Regions from separate parts of the Gordonia sp. SID5947 genome, predicted to be linked through region 1. Evidence: riboswitches for the same ligand, from Rfam matches in the RefSeq annotation. Region 1 holds a riboswitch; the other holds the start of a gene.
What was found. A riboswitch is a leader RNA that binds a small molecule or an ion and turns the genes downstream of it on or off. The one in region 1 is predicted to bind thiamine pyrophosphate.
Positions count from the first base shown of each region.

Region 2: linked by a shared signal. The riboswitch ahead of thiO (glycine oxidase ThiO) and the one ahead of thiC (phosphomethylpyrimidine synthase ThiC) in region 1 are both predicted to bind thiamine pyrophosphate.

Region 1 covers NZ_WWHU01000001.1:2,762,084-2,769,478, reverse strand. The annotation lists gene GTV32_RS12795 (ABC transporter ATP-binding protein) at 1-1,881, shown strand, start outside; gene GTV32_RS12790 (ABC transporter family substrate-binding protein) at 1,878-3,536, shown strand; gene thiD (bifunctional hydroxymethylpyrimidine kinase/phosphomethylpyrimidine kinase) at 3,890-4,744, opposite strand; gene thiC (phosphomethylpyrimidine synthase ThiC) at 4,741-6,411, opposite strand; TPP riboswitch at 6,402-6,516, opposite strand; gene GTV32_RS12775 (GNAT family N-acetyltransferase) at 6,734-7,081, shown strand; gene GTV32_RS12770 (siderophore-interacting protein) at 7,163-7,395, shown strand, end outside.
Region 2 covers NZ_WWHU01000001.1:3,984,463-3,991,857, reverse strand. The annotation lists gene thiS (sulfur carrier protein ThiS) at 6-203, opposite strand; gene thiO (glycine oxidase ThiO) at 200-1,291, opposite strand; TPP riboswitch at 1,287-1,401, opposite strand; gene thiE (thiamine phosphate synthase) at 1,421-2,101, shown strand; gene GTV32_RS18235 (nitroreductase) at 2,091-2,789, opposite strand; gene GTV32_RS18230 (hypothetical protein) at 3,161-3,553, shown strand; gene GTV32_RS18225 (NUDIX hydrolase) at 3,528-4,010, opposite strand; partial or broken gene GTV32_RS18220 (hypothetical protein) at 4,356-5,800, shown strand; gene GTV32_RS18215 (glutamate ABC transporter substrate-binding protein) at 5,797-6,795, shown strand; partial or broken gene GTV32_RS23925 (tetratricopeptide repeat protein) at 6,815-7,395, shown strand, end outside.

The DNA.
Region 1 (7,395 bases):
TCGATCGCGCTGGGCGGCCGCGAGTTGCTGGGACTGGCGGACAAGGCGATGTCGTCGATACGTGGACGGGAGATCTCGATGATCTTCCAGGATCCGCTGTCGTCACTGACGCCGGTGTTCACCGTCGGCGCACAGATCGTCGAGGCGCTCAAGGCCCATCAGGCGATCGGTACCAAGGCCGCCACGGCGCGGGCCGTCGAACTACTCGACCTCGTCGGCATACCGGACCCCGCGCGGCGGGTGACGGCTTTTCCACACGAACTCTCCGGTGGCATGCGTCAGCGGGTGATGATCGCGATGGCCATCGCGAACGATCCCGCGGTGATCATCGCCGACGAACCCACCACCGCACTCGATGTCACCATCCAGGCACAGATCCTGACGCTGCTGCGGACCGCCCAGGCCGAGACCGGCGCGGCGATGTTGCTCATCACCCACGATCTCGGAGTGGTGGCCGGGGCCGCCGACGACGTGGTGGTCATGTACGGCGGACGGGCCGTCGAGCGGGCGGCCGTGGAACCGCTGTTCGATGCGCCGCGGATGCCGTACACGATCGGTCTGCTCGGTGCGGTGCCGCGGGTCGATCGGATCACCGAGTCGCTCACGCCGATCCCCGGCACACCGCCGGTGCTCATCGATCCGCCGTCGGCGTGTCAGTTCGCACCCCGTTGCCCGATCGCCATCGACGAATGTGTCCGGCAGGAGCCGGTGTTGAGACCGGTGTCAGCTGCCGGATCCGGTGTCGAGGAACATGAGGCTGCGTGCGTGCGTGTGCGGGAGATCGGCGCGGACGCGACCATCGACGGTCGTCCGATCTACGGCACAGCCGCTGTCGAGACGCGCGCCGTCGCGACGGATGCCGACGAGCGGCCGGTGGTGCTGGAGGTGTCCGGTCTGCGCAAGCAGTTCCCGCTCACCAGCGGTCTCATGAAGCGTCGGGTCGGGACGGTGCGAGCGGTGGACGGGGTCTCTTTCGAGATCCGCCGCGGTGAGACGATGGCGATCGTCGGCGAGTCCGGCAGCGGGAAGTCGACCACCCTGCTCGAGGTGATGGAGTTCGGACAGCCCGCCGGTGTGGTCCGGCTCTCCGGCACCGACCCGGCCGGGCTCTCCCGGCGACGGTCACGGGTTCTGCGCCGCGAGATGTCGATCGTCTTCCAGGATCCGTCGGAGGCGCTCGATCCACGCTTCACGGCTTTCGACGTCGTCGGGGAACCGTTGCGCGCGCTGGGATTGTCGAAGGAGGAGACCGCCGATCGGGTCGGCGGTCTGTTCCGCCGGGTCGGTCTCGACCCGGCACATGCCGATCGCTATCCGTCGGCGTTCTCGGGAGGCCAGCGCCAACGCCTGGCCATCGCACGGGCACTGGCCACCGATCCCAGGCTGGTGATCCTCGACGAGCCGCTCTCCGCACTCGACGTCTCCGTCCAGGCCGACATCGTCAACCTCATCCGCCGGTTGCAGGCGGAGGGCGATGTCGCGTATCTCGTGGTGGCGCATGATCTCTCGGTGGTCCGGCACATGGCGGACAGGGTGGCCGTGATGTATCTGGGACGGTTCGTCGAGGCCGGGCCGGTCGCCTCGGTGTTCGACACCCCGAGACACCCGTACACCCAAGCGTTGTTGTCGGCGGTCCCGGTACCCGATCCGCGCGCCGAACGCGCCCGCACTCCAATCGTGTTGCGCGGTGAGCAACCGAGTCCCACCGACGAGATCACCGGATGTGCGTTCGCGGGACGGTGCCCCCTGTACCTCACCCTCGCCGAGACCGAGCGGGCCCGGTGCCGGGACCACGAGCCCGCACTCGAAGGACCGGCCGCGGGCCATCCCGCGGCCTGTCACTTCACCGACCGGATGCCGATGTCACAGGAGGCGCCGTGAAGCGAATCGTCGCGCTGACGCTCGTGATCTTCCTGGCGATCTTGGGACTCGCCGGTTGTGGTGTGCGACTGGACGACACGGCCATCTCGACGACCGGCGCCGACCTCAACCCGCAACCGCGGGAGAACCTCCGGGACGGTGGGAGTCTGACCACGGCGATCACCGAGGTGAGTCCGCAGTGGAACACCTTTCAGGCAGACGGCTCCGCATACACACTTCTGCTCTGGCGGTGGTACAACCCGACGCTGGCCTATTTCTCGCCCGACGGAACCTACTCGTTCAATCGCGACTACCTCACCGACGTCCGAAAAGAACTGGTGGACGGCAAGACCGTGGTCACCTACACCATCAATCCGAAGGCCCACTACAACGACGGCGCGCCGATCGACTACCGCTCGTTCGTGAACACGTGGCGGGCGAGCAGCGGTGCCGATCCGAACTACGTCGTGAGTTCAACCGACGGTTACGACCAGATCGATTCCGTCACCAGGGGCGTCGACGACCGGCAGGCGGTGGTCCGGTTCAGGGGGGTCTGGGCGTGGCCCGACGGACTCTTCAACTACCTGCTGAACCCGAAGGTGAACACCGCTGATCTGTACAACCGCGGATATCTGCAGAATCCGCATCCGGAGTGGGGCGCGGGGCCGTACACGATCGACTCGTACGATCCCAACTCCGGTGTCGTGGTCTTCAAGCGGAACCCGCGGTGGTGGGGCAACCCGGGCAAGCTGGAGCGGCGGGTGTTCCGGCAGATGGAGGACCAGGCCGCCATCAACGCCTTCCGCAACGGCGAACTCGACGCCATCGGAGTGGGTAGCAAGGACTCGCGCGCACAGGTGATCACGATGGGCGGTGTGACGATCCGGACCGCGGCCACACCGCAACAATCCCTTCTCGTCGTCAATCTCGACACCCCGATCCTGGGGGACCGGCGGGTACGCGAGGCGGTACTCCGTGGAGTCGACCGGAACACGCTGGCGCGCATCCGTTTCACCGGTCTCAACTACACCGAGCCGCTGCCGGGGTCTCTGCAGATGTACTCGTTCCAGCCCGGCTACGAGGACAACGTCAAGGGCGTCATCGACTACGACCCCGACCGCGCCCGCCGGCTCCTCGACGAGGCAGGCTGGCGCGTCGGTGATGACGACGACGGGATCCGGATGAAAGACGGCAGGCGATTGTCGCTGTCACTGCCGATCCTGTCCGACTCACCTGCGATCCAGAACCTCGGCCGCGCCTTCCAGGCCATCCTCGAACAGATAGGGATCGACGTGGTGGTGGCACAACGCCCGTCGTCGGACTTCTCGAAGATCGTCGTCAACAAGGAGTTCGATCTGTTCCTGATGGGCTTCTCGTCCAGCGACCCGTTCGGGATGGCCTATCTGTGTCAGACGTGGTGCGAGGGGTCGCAGCTCAACAAGGCAGGCGCCGGTTCTCCGGAGCTCGACGCCGAGATCGCCCGGGTGGCGCAGATCCCGGAGCCGATGGCACAGATCGCCGCCGCCAACAAGGTGGAGCGGCAGGCTTTCGCACAATATTCGGATCTGCCGCTGTTCAACGGTCCGGCGATGGTCGCGGTGAAGGAAAAGCTCGCCAATTACGGTGCGGGCCAGTTCTACATCGGACCCGTCGAAAATGTGGGCTGGCAGAAGTAGTCGCCCCGCTCCGCCCTGCCCCCTCCCGCCCGCCCGCCGACAGCAACTGGTTTCCCGCCGACAGCAACCGGAATCCCGCCGACAGCAACCGGAATCCCGCCGACAGCAACCGGAATCCCGCCGACAGCAACCGGAATCCCGCCGACAGCAACCGACTTTCCGCCCGACAGCACCACCTCGAGACGTCGACGACGATACTGAGGCCCCTGATCGTGCACCGAGTGCACGCCCGCGGTGCGGGGAACGTTGCTCTCGGTGAGATTCGTGTTGCTGTCGGCGAGAAATCGGTTGCTGTCGGCGGGAATCCGGTTGCTGTCGGCGGGGGGCGGGGGCGGGGGCGGGGCGGGGATGAATCAGGAGTGGGAGACGCGCCAGAGCGGGTTCACCGGTCCGTGGCCTGCGCCCAGCGGGTAGGCCGATTCGAGCCCCCGGGTGACCCAGCGCTTCGCGAACGCCACGGCGTCGGGAACCGAATAACCGTGTGCGAGCGCGCTCGCGGTGGCCGCGGCGAGGGTGTCGCCCGCCCCGTGGTCGTGGGTGGTCGCGATTCTCGGGTGGACGAACTCGTGGAACTCGTCACCGTCGAACAAGAGATCGGGACTGTGATCCGAGGACCGCAGGTGGCCGCCCTTCACCAGGGCCCAGTGCGCCCCCAGGTCGTGGAGGGCATGTGCGGCCGCCCGCTGCGTCGCCGCGTCGACGACGTCGATGCCGGTGATCAGCCGCACCTCGTCGAGGTTGGGCGTGACGACCGTCGCCAGTGGGATCAGTCTGGTGCGCAACGTGTCCAGGGCCTCGGCGGCCAGCAGTGCGTCTCCGTGCATCGACGCACACACCGGGTCCACCACGAGGGGGACTCCGTGGTCGCGTCCGATCCGCAGTTCGATGCAGGCGTCTGCCACCGCCTCGATGATGGGCGCAGACGCGAGCATGCCCGACTTCGCCGCCCCGACCCCGATGTCGGTGACGACGCTGCGCATCTGCGCGGCAACCGTCGTCGGTTCGATCTCCTGGAATCCCTGGACACCCACGGAGTTCTGCACGGTCACCGCGGTCACCGCCACACAGGCGTGCAACCCGAGAAGCGCAAAGGTGCGCATGTCGGCCTGGATCCCGGCACCGCCGCCCGAGTCCGACCCGGCGATGGTCAGAACGCGGGCCGGCGTGACACCCGGTGCGGCGGTGGGTAGTCCGAGATCGTCACTCATCCCGCGGCCGGACCGCCCGCGGTTGCCTCGAGTGGCAGGTAGACGCGATTCCCCGCCTCGGCGAACTCGGCCGATTTGGCGGCCATCTCCTCGGCGATCTTGCGGTCGATGTCCTCGGCGGTCACGAGTCCGTTCTCCTCGGCATAGGTGCGGACGTCTGCCGAGATCCGCATCGAGCAGAACTTGGGCCCGCACATCGAACAGAAGTGCGCGGTCTTCGCCGGCTCGGCGGGCATCGTCTCGTCGTGGTACTCACGAGCCGTGTCCGGGTCGAGGGCGAGGTTGAACTGGTCGGTCCAGCGGAACTCGAAGCGCGCCTTGGACAATGCGTCGTCGCGCTCCTGGGCGCCCGGGTGTCCCTTGGCGAGATCAGCGGAGTGGGCCGCGATCTTGTAGGTGATCACGCCGACCTTCACGTCATCGCGGTTCGGTAGTCCCAGATGCTCCTTGGGTGTCACATAGCAGAGCATCGCGGTACCGGCCTGCGCGATGAGTGCCGCGCCGATCGCCGAGGTGATGTGGTCATAGGCCGGCGCGATATCGGTTGCGAGCGGTCCGAGCGTGTAGAACGGGGCCTCTTCGCAGAGTTCTTCCTCGAGCCGCACGTTCTCCGCGATCTTGTGCATGGGAACGTGGCCCGGACCTTCGATCATCACCTGTACGCCATGAGATTTCGCGATCTTGGTCAGTTCGCCCAAGGTGCGGAGCTCGGCGAACTGCGCCTCGTCGTTCGCGTCGGCGATCGACCCGGGCCGGAGACCGTCACCCAGTGAGAAGGTGATGTCGTAACGCCGGAAGATCTCGCAGAGCTCGTCGTAGTGGGTGTAGAGGAACGACTCCTCGTGGTGTGCGAGACACCAGGCGGCCATGATCGAGCCGCCGCGCGAGACGATGCCGGTGACCCGCCGCGCCGTCAACGGCACATAACGTAGCAGGACCCCGGCGTGCACGGTCATGTAGTCGACGCCCTGTTCGGCCTGCTCGATCACGGTGTCGCGGTAGATCTCCCAGGTCAGCTTGGTGGGATCACCGTTGACCTTCTCGAGTGCCTGATAGATCGGCACGGTACCGACCGGGACCGGCGAGTTGCGCAGAATCCACTCGCGGGTGATGTGGATGTCTTTACCCGTGGACAGGTCCATGATGGTGTCGGCCCCCCACCGGGAGGCCCACACCATCTTCTCGACCTCCTCCGCGATGGAACTGGTGACCGCCGAGTTGCCGATGTTGGCGTTCACCTTCACGGCGAACGCCTTGCCGATGATCATCGGCTCGGACTCCGGGTGACGATGGTTGGCCGGGATCACGGCGCGACCGGCCGCGACCTCGCTGCGGACGAGTTCCTCGTCGACGCCCTCACGAGCGGCGATGAAGCGCATCTCGTCGGTGACGATGCCCGCCCTTGCCCATGCCAGCTGTGTCGATGCGCCCTCGATCGGCGCCGGTCGCTGCCAGGAGTCCCGGGTCGGCGCAAGGCCGCGTTCCACATCGATCACCGCGTTCGAGTCGGTGTACGGGCCGGAGGTGTCGTAGACGTCGAGGTGTTCACCGTTGGTGAGTTCGATGCGCCGATGGGGGATCCGCAGGTGATCGAGCTCGCGGTAGTACTTGTGGCTGCCCTCGATCGGACCGGTGGTGACAGCAGATTCAGATACAGATGTTCCCATGAGGGGCTCCCTACGCCGGCATTATCCGGACAGGTTCGGGCGGTCGGCGACCGCCTGTCGCCATCTCAGCCCCCGGTGATCGTGGGAGCCCCCGCGCTGTGCAATTGTGTGGCCGAACGGCCTATCGGACACCCTACGTGCCCGACGGCCACGGCGACCACCGGTGCCGGGCGATTGTTTCCCATGCGAAAAAACTGTCCGGGTTTCGCGATACCTACGGCATCGTAAGGTATGGTGTGACCGGGATCACATATGGTCCCCGTCCGCTGGTGGGAAGGGGAGTCCTGTCAACGGGTGGTCTCGTGACGCGCCGGAGGGGCTCATGCAACGGAAACATCGGCAGCGGCCACCGCAGTCCGCGCGGGCCATCCTGCAGCAGATCTCGCAGGTCGTACACAATCCCATCCGGGACCGGTTCGAGTTATGGGTGGCCGGCGACCTGGTCGGAGTCCTCGGCTACAGCATCGACAACGTGGACGGCGCACGGACGTTCACCATCCTGCACACCGTCCTCTACGACGAGTACACCGGCCACGGATTGGGTACGCGGCTGATGCGCGGCGCCGTCGACTACGTCCGTGACCAGGGCGCGCGGTTGCGCCCGGTGTGCTCGTTCACCAAGAGTTATCTGGACGCCCATCCTGGGCTCGTTCCGCTCGCGCCCGCCTGATCCCTCTGGTCCATTCCCTGCGGGTTAGCATAGGCTAGCCTGAGATTGGTGGTTGCTCTCGAGGGGAAGTAGGTCGGTCGGATGACGGAGACGACAAAACCGAAGTCGCGTGGTTGGCAGGGGGCCGTCCTCAAACTGTTCGGTGCCGACGACTACGAACTCACGGTGACCAGCAACGAGACGGTCACCGACGAGTACATCCGATTGGGGTTCACCGGGGGTGGGCTGCTCGCCGACCGTCCGGTCCATCCGACCATGTGGGTGCGGATCTGGTTCGAGAACAAGCACGGCAAGTTGCATCAGCGCGCCTACAC
Region 2 (7,395 bases), 1.2 Mb from region 1:
CGCCGCTACCCACCCTGCACCGCCGTGACGATCTCGACGTCGGAATCATTGCGCAACAACTGATCCCAGCGACCACGCGGCACCACCTCACCGTCGACCGCGACCGCGATCCCACGGTCGGGCAGACCCATCTTCGTGATCAGATCGCCGATCGACGCGTCGGTTGCCAGATCCGTCTTCTCACCGTTGACGACAAGCGTCACCATGTCCCACCTCCTGGTGTGGTCGTCGTGCTCAGCTCCGGGCCGACGACGTCCGATCCGGTCAGCAGTCGGAGCACGATGTCGGCGGTGTAGGGCGCCAACAGGATTCCGTTGCGTCCGTGCCCGGCCGCCACGACGACACGGTCGTCGATACGCCGGATGTCCGGGAGACCGTCGGCCGTGCACGGCCGCAGACCGGCGCCCGCCTCGACGAGTTCATACGTCCGCAATCCCGGCATCAGGTCGGTCGCGTCGGCGAGCAGGTCGGCCACCCCGCCCACCTCGGGCACCGCCTCACCCTCGTCCAACGGCTCGTACTGGGTGGCACCGACGACGACGCCGTCGTCACGCGGCACGAGGTAGACCTGTCGTCCACGCATCCGCGCGCGGATCACGCGCGACGGCGGTGCCACCGACCACCGCGTGCGGCGCAGCCGCAGGATCTCACCCTTGGCGGCGTGCAGGTCGACGTCGGGAAGCAGCGCCCGCGTTCCCAGACCGGCCGCGACGAGAACCTGGTCGGCGTCGATGTCGGCGAGGTCGGTCACCCGCTCGTCGACGAACTGCGCACCCGCGCCGGCCACGGCGTCACGCAGTCGGGACAGCAACCTCCGGTTGTCCACCGCACCTTCGCCGGCCGCGACGTATCCGCTGTGCAGGCGTGAACTCAGCCCCGGTTCGCGGCGGCGGATCTCGGCGAGGTCGACCGGCCGCAGGTCTTCGTGCGACCGCGGCGCGCGCGACCAGACGAATCCGGCGAGGTTTGCCAGGTACTCGGCGTCGGCGGACGTCTCCGCGACGAACAACGACTCGGTCGCGGCCATCACCGCCGGATCGCCGAGGCGCGCCACCAGATCGGGCCAGCGTCGCACCGAGCGCGCCGAGCACACGAGCAACTCGTCCTCACCGGGGTGGCCCTCGCCGAGCGAGCCCAGCATGCCTGCGGCCACCCAGGCCGCGCGGTCGGTGACACCCGCGTCATGGACTCGCACGCGGTGACCGGCGTCGGCCGCCGCCAGCGCACACGTCAATCCGATGACGCCGCCGCCGACGACGGCGAGAGTCGGCCCGGGGTGTTCGGTGTTCACGTGATGGCATCCTTCCTTCGCCGGCATTACCCGGATCAGGTCAAACGGTCAGCGGGAGGATCTGCCCGCACTCTCAGCCCGTCGTACCCCGGGCTCCCGTGTCTTGCCGTCTAGCCTACCGTTGCCTCCGTGACACCGACTCGAGGCCCGAGATCCGACCGCTTGTCGTCGGCCCGTGTGTACCTGTGCACCGACGCCCGTCGCGAACGCGGTGATCTGATCGAATTCGTCTCCGCGGCCCTCGCCGGTGGTGTCGACATCGTGCAGTTGCGCGACAAGGGATCGCCCGGCGAGACGCGGTTCGGCACGCTGGAGGCCCGCGAAGAACTCGAGATCCTCGCCCGGCTCCGCGAGGTGACACACCGGCACGACGCGTTGCTCGCCGTCAACGATCGTGCCGACGTGGCCGTCCTCGCCGGCGCCGACGTCCTCCATGTGGGACAGGGCGATCTGCCCGCGCGCCTCGCCCGACAGATCGTCGGCCCCGACGTCGTCATCGGGCTGTCCAGCCATGACGAGGAGCAGATGCGGGCCGCGGTCGCCGACGACGATGTCGACTACTTCTGCGTCGGCCCGTGCTGGCCGACCCCGACCAAACCCGGGCGTGCGGCACCCGGACTCGATCTGGTCCGCGCCGCCGCAGCCACCGATCCGCCCATGCCGTGGTTCGCGATCGGCGGCATCGACGCCGGCCGACTGCCCGAGGTCCACGCGGCAGGCGCGCGTCGCGTGGTGGTGGTGCGGGCGATCACCGCCGCCGACGACGCCCGGTCAGCTGCCACGCAACTGCGGTCCGCGATCAGTCGCTGACGAACGTCACCGCGTCCGCCAGGTCCGCCCGGGTGGTCCGGAAGGTGTTGACGGGGGCGTCGGCGTCCGCGTAGCCGAACGAGATCCCGGCCACCACGTGGCGATCGGCCGGGATGTCGAGCTCGCGGTGAAGGAGTTCGGAGTACGAGGCCAGTGCCGCCTGCGGTGCCGCGCCGAGACCGAGGGACTGGGCCGCGAGCAGGAACGTGCCGATGTAGAGCCCACAGTCCACTGCACCGTAGGCACCCAGTGATTCGGTGGTCGTGATGATCGCGACGTGCGGCGCGTCGAAGAACTCGAAGTTGCGACGCATCTGCATCGCCTTGCCGAGCTTGTCCTCCCGGGTGATCCCGAGGGTCTCGTACAACGCCATCCCGCATTCGCGCCTGCGCTCTTGGTAAACACCTTCGTAGCCGGGCGGCCAGGCGATGTCGGAGGAGATCGCCCCGCCGGAGTCGACCTGGTCGAGGAGCGCCTGCCGCAGGCGCGCAGTGCCCTCGCCCTCGGTGACGACGGTGTGCCACGGCTGGGTGTTGCACCACGACGGCGTGCGCTGCGCGAGTCGTAGCAGGCGGTCGATGTCGGCACGTGGCACGGGCTCGGGACGGAACTGACGGCACGTCCACCGTTCGTCCATGATCTGTTCGAGCACAGCCGTGCCCACCTCGCGATCGACAGTCCCGGTCATCTCGCCATCCCTCCGTCACGACCGAACCCTCGTTCGGTATCCGGTCCGACGCTAGCGGAGCGAGTCACAAGCCGGTTGCCGCGCCCCGACGTGCGGGTCTATCGTGAGCGGATCATGTTGTGCATGCAGAGCATTCTCGTAACCCGCCGCAGCGGGGTCTGATTCGACCGACCCCCCGCTGCGGGGTCGTTGCGCTCTCTGCCCGTCGGTCACCTCTCATTCGACCGAAACGAACACACGAGATGCACAGCCTTCATCTTTCTCAGCAACCCTGTCCCGGCGACCCACCCGGGCAACGGCGCGGGCGTGACCCGTTCGCGCTCAGGTTCGGATGCGCCCTGCCACGCGGTATGCGTGAGGAGGCAGCCGACATGACCTGGCAAGGATTCGCCGACGAGTATGCGCCGGCCGGCGCCATCCGGCTGGGTTCTTTCAGCATGAAAACCGGTCGCGACGACATGGTCACCTGCCGCGCGACCATCGCCGTGGCCGACCGGATCATGTCCCTGCAGGCCAGGGCCGCCGGACCGATCGGCGCGATGACATCGATGCTCTACGAGGTCGGCGCACCGATACAGATCGTCAGCCTCCACCAGCGCGAGGTCGACGGGACGGTGACCACATTCCTGCTGTGCGAGGGCGACGACCGGCAGTGCTGGGCCTACGGCAACGGCGCCACCGGCGACGAGGCCAACGTGAACGCGCTGATCGCCGGCGCGAATCGGCTGCAGGCCCCGATCAGCTCTGTGGGTCGAGGGCGTTGATGCGGTCTCGCAGTCCCGGCCAGGCGTTCCCGAACGCCGGGTGCAGAGGCAGTTGCGCCACGTCGTTCTCGGGGACCCAGCGCAATTCCGCGGATTCGAAATTGGCCACCGTGCGCACCGGCTCGTCGACCTCCGCGATGACCGTGGTGTACGTCCAGCCACTCGGCGCCTGATGGGTGACGAGCGCGGCGACCACGTGCAGGTCGTCGCCGCCGACACCGGCTTCCTCATGAGCCTCGCGGACGGCGGTGTCGATCGCACTCTCATGGGAGTCGCGCGCGCCGCCGGGCAGACCCCAGGTTCCGCCCTGATGCGACCACACGGCGCGATGCTGCAGCAGGATTGCCGTCGCGCCGTCTGCCAGCGGCGCCCGCAACAGCAACCCGGCAGCGCCGTGGCGCCCCCAGTAGCGCGAACCGTCCGGATCGATCACCCATCCGTCTCCGTCTCCGCGCACCCTGCCTCCTGACGTGGTTTCCCGTCCGCTGACCCGGACCTCCCCACGGTATGTGAGTTGTGGGACACAGGCCAGGGAAAGTCGAACCGGATCTGCGATCTCAAAGGCGCGGGACACGGCCGCTCACGTCGAGCCGGACGGGGCACCGAGGACTAAGGTTGACACTGGTGAGGAACACCGATCCCGACCGGGAGGGAGTGGTCACCGATACCGCCGACGCGGTACCTGAAACGTGTGCGCAGCCCGGTGCGACACACAAGGTGGAGACCGTGAGCCCGACGCCGGCAAGCCCGGCACTACCGGAAGGCGACGCCGGAATTATGGAGAATTCGGAAGGACCGTGAGGTGACCGGCGACGTCTCGCATATGCGGACCGCGCTCACCCGCGCGGGCCGGACCATCCGGCCCACTTCTTCCGCCCCACCGATCCGGCAGGTGCTGGCAGACCGCCGGGACCTGGTCGCCGCCGCCCGTCAACGCGCCCAGTCGCCACTGACGACGATGCGGCACTACGCGGTCACCAGCCCCGGCAAACTCATCCTGATCCTGGTGATCCTGGCTATCGCCTGCGTGGCCACCGGGTTGTACGCATCAGACACCCTCGAGAAGCGCACCGAGACGCTGCGCGAGATGATCGACCGGACCGAGCCTCTCGCTGAGGCCTCCCAGGTCCTCTACAGTTCGCTCTCCATCGCCGACGCCGCCGCGAACTCGGCGTTCATCTCGGGCGGTCTGGAATCCCCGGAACTGCGCACCCGCTATTCCGATGCACTGGCAACCGCGTCGTCGTCATTGATCACCGCCGCCGGCACCACTCACGACCTCGCCGACTCCGAGAGTGCGACCGTTCAACGGCAGACCAACGCCGACCTGCGGACGCTCGCCATCAACATCCCCGCATACAGCGGACTGATCGAAACGGCACGCACCAACAACCGCCTCGGCAACCCGGTCGGTTCCTCCTATCTCGGGCAGGCCTCGGCGATGATGCAGGACAAGATCCTGCCCGCTGCCCAACGACTCTACGAACGCCGTTCCCGGTCGATCGCCGATCCCCAGAGCACCCTCACCGTCCCGCCGTGGGGGTGTACGCGGCCCTCATCGTGCTCATCGTCGGGCTCGTCGCGACCAGCCGCTACCTCCGGATACGCACCCGGCGGCGCTTCAACATCGGCGTGCTCGCCGCTCTCGTCGCGGTGATCGGGGGGACGGTGTGGCTGTTGGCGTCGGGTCTCATGTCCGTCGCAGCCACCAACAACGCGCGCATCGACGGGGCCGATCCCCTGCGGGACCTGACGTCGGCGCGCATCCTCACCCAGCAGGCCCGATCCGCGGAGACCCTCTCCCTGGTCCGTCGTGGCGATCAGGGCGACCTGGACCGGACCTTCACCGATGCCACCGCGAGCATCGGCCGGACCCTCGACGAACTCGGCAAGGACCGCGACGACTCGAGTGCGGTGTCGGAGGGACAGCTCTACAACGCCAATTATGTGCTGACGAGGTGGAAAGAGCTCGACGCGCAGGTCCGCTCGCAGATGAGTGCGGGAAACTTCGCACGGGCCCGGATGATGACCGTGGGAGACGGGCCCAATTCGACGGCGCAGGCGTACGGCGACCTGGATCGGGCGCTGGTCGACACCATCACCACCACCCGGCTCTCCTTCCGTGACGACATCAACACCGCCCAACGGGTCCTCGGATACACCGGCACCGGCATCCTGCTCCTGACCCTGTTCGCCGCAGCCGCGGTGGTGATCGGGCTCATCCCTCGCATCCGGGAGTACCGATGACGTGGACCGGCAGACATCGTGGGCGGCTGGCCCGGGCAGCAGCGGCGCTGCTGTTCGTCTGTGCGGCCGCCACCGGATGCGTACGGTTTCCGGCGCCGCCCTCACCGCCGCCGGTGGCGTTCGGTGTGCAGCCCACCCCGCCGGGCGCGGAGACCGGCGCGGCCCGTGAGCCGGCACCGAACTCCGAGAACTGTGATGCGACCGCGAGCCTGCGGCCGGGCCCCATGCCCGTGCCCGCTCAGATGCCACAACGCACCACCATGGCCGACATCCTCGGACGGGGGCGCCTGATCGTCGGCCTCGACATCGGCAGCAACCTGTTCAGTTTCCGCGACCCCCTCACCGGCGACGTCCAGGGATTCGACGTGGACATCGCGCGGGCGATCGCGCAGGCGATCTTCGACGACCCCAGCACGATCGAGTACCGCGTCCTGAGCTCGGCCGAACGCACGCAGGCCCTCATCGATCACAGCGTCGACGTGGTGGTCAAGACCATGAGCATCACCTGCGACCGCGTTCGCGACGTCTCTTTCTCCAGCCCGTACTACGTTGCATCCCAACGAATTCTGTCCACCCGCACGTCGGGCATCGACGGTCCGGCCGCCCTGGCGGGCAAACGGGTCTGCTCGGCACGCGGCGCCACCTCGATCGGGCGCATACAGTCCATCCAGCCGCGTGCCAGAATGGTCACCACCACCACCTGGGCGGACTGCCTGGTGATGATGCAGCAGGGACAGGTGGACGCCACGACCACCGACGACGCCATTCTCGCGGGTCTCGCCGAACAGGATCCGTGGGTGCAGCTGGTCGGCCCGAGTCTCGGCAAGGAGTACTACGGAGTCGGCATCCCCAAGGGCCAGGACGACATGGTGCGCTTTGTCAACGGGGTGTTGAACGAACTGCGCGTCAGCGGGCGGTGGCAGCAGATGTACGATCACTGGCTGTCCATCCTGGGGCCGGGTGACGGTCCTCCACAACCCGTGTACCGCGACTGATCCGACGAGTGACTGCGAGATGAGCGAGCACCAGAAGAGCACCGACACAACGACTCCCGCCGATGACGCGGGAGAGGTCGAGCTGGGCACGCAGGCCGTCAGTCGCGACGAGCTGATAGGTGAGGACCTCGTCGACCTCGATGTCGGGACGCAGGCGGCGAGTCGCGACGACCTCGACGTCGGCACGGTGGCAGCCAGTCGCGACGACCTCGACGTCGGAACCCAGGCCGCCGATCTCGCGGACCTCGACGTGGCGACCAGGGCGGCTGCGCCAGACTCGGGCAACACGACGACCGATCGCGTGTCCGGTCGGTCGCGCCCCACCATCCCCACCGAGGTGGCCGGGTTCGGCTCGTCTCGGCGACTCATCCCCCGCAATCGTTCGATGGTGCACGACCGCCGACTAGGCAGCGGTCTGGTCGAACTACCCAAGATCACCGACATCGAACCCGCCGACGCGGTGCTGACCCACCCGGTCATCGCCGAACGCAAACGATACTGCTGGCGATGCGGAAAGCCGGTGGGACGCAGCGCAGGCCCGGGACAGGGCGACCTCGCCGGGGAATGCCCACATTGCGGATCACGCTATTCCTTCGTACC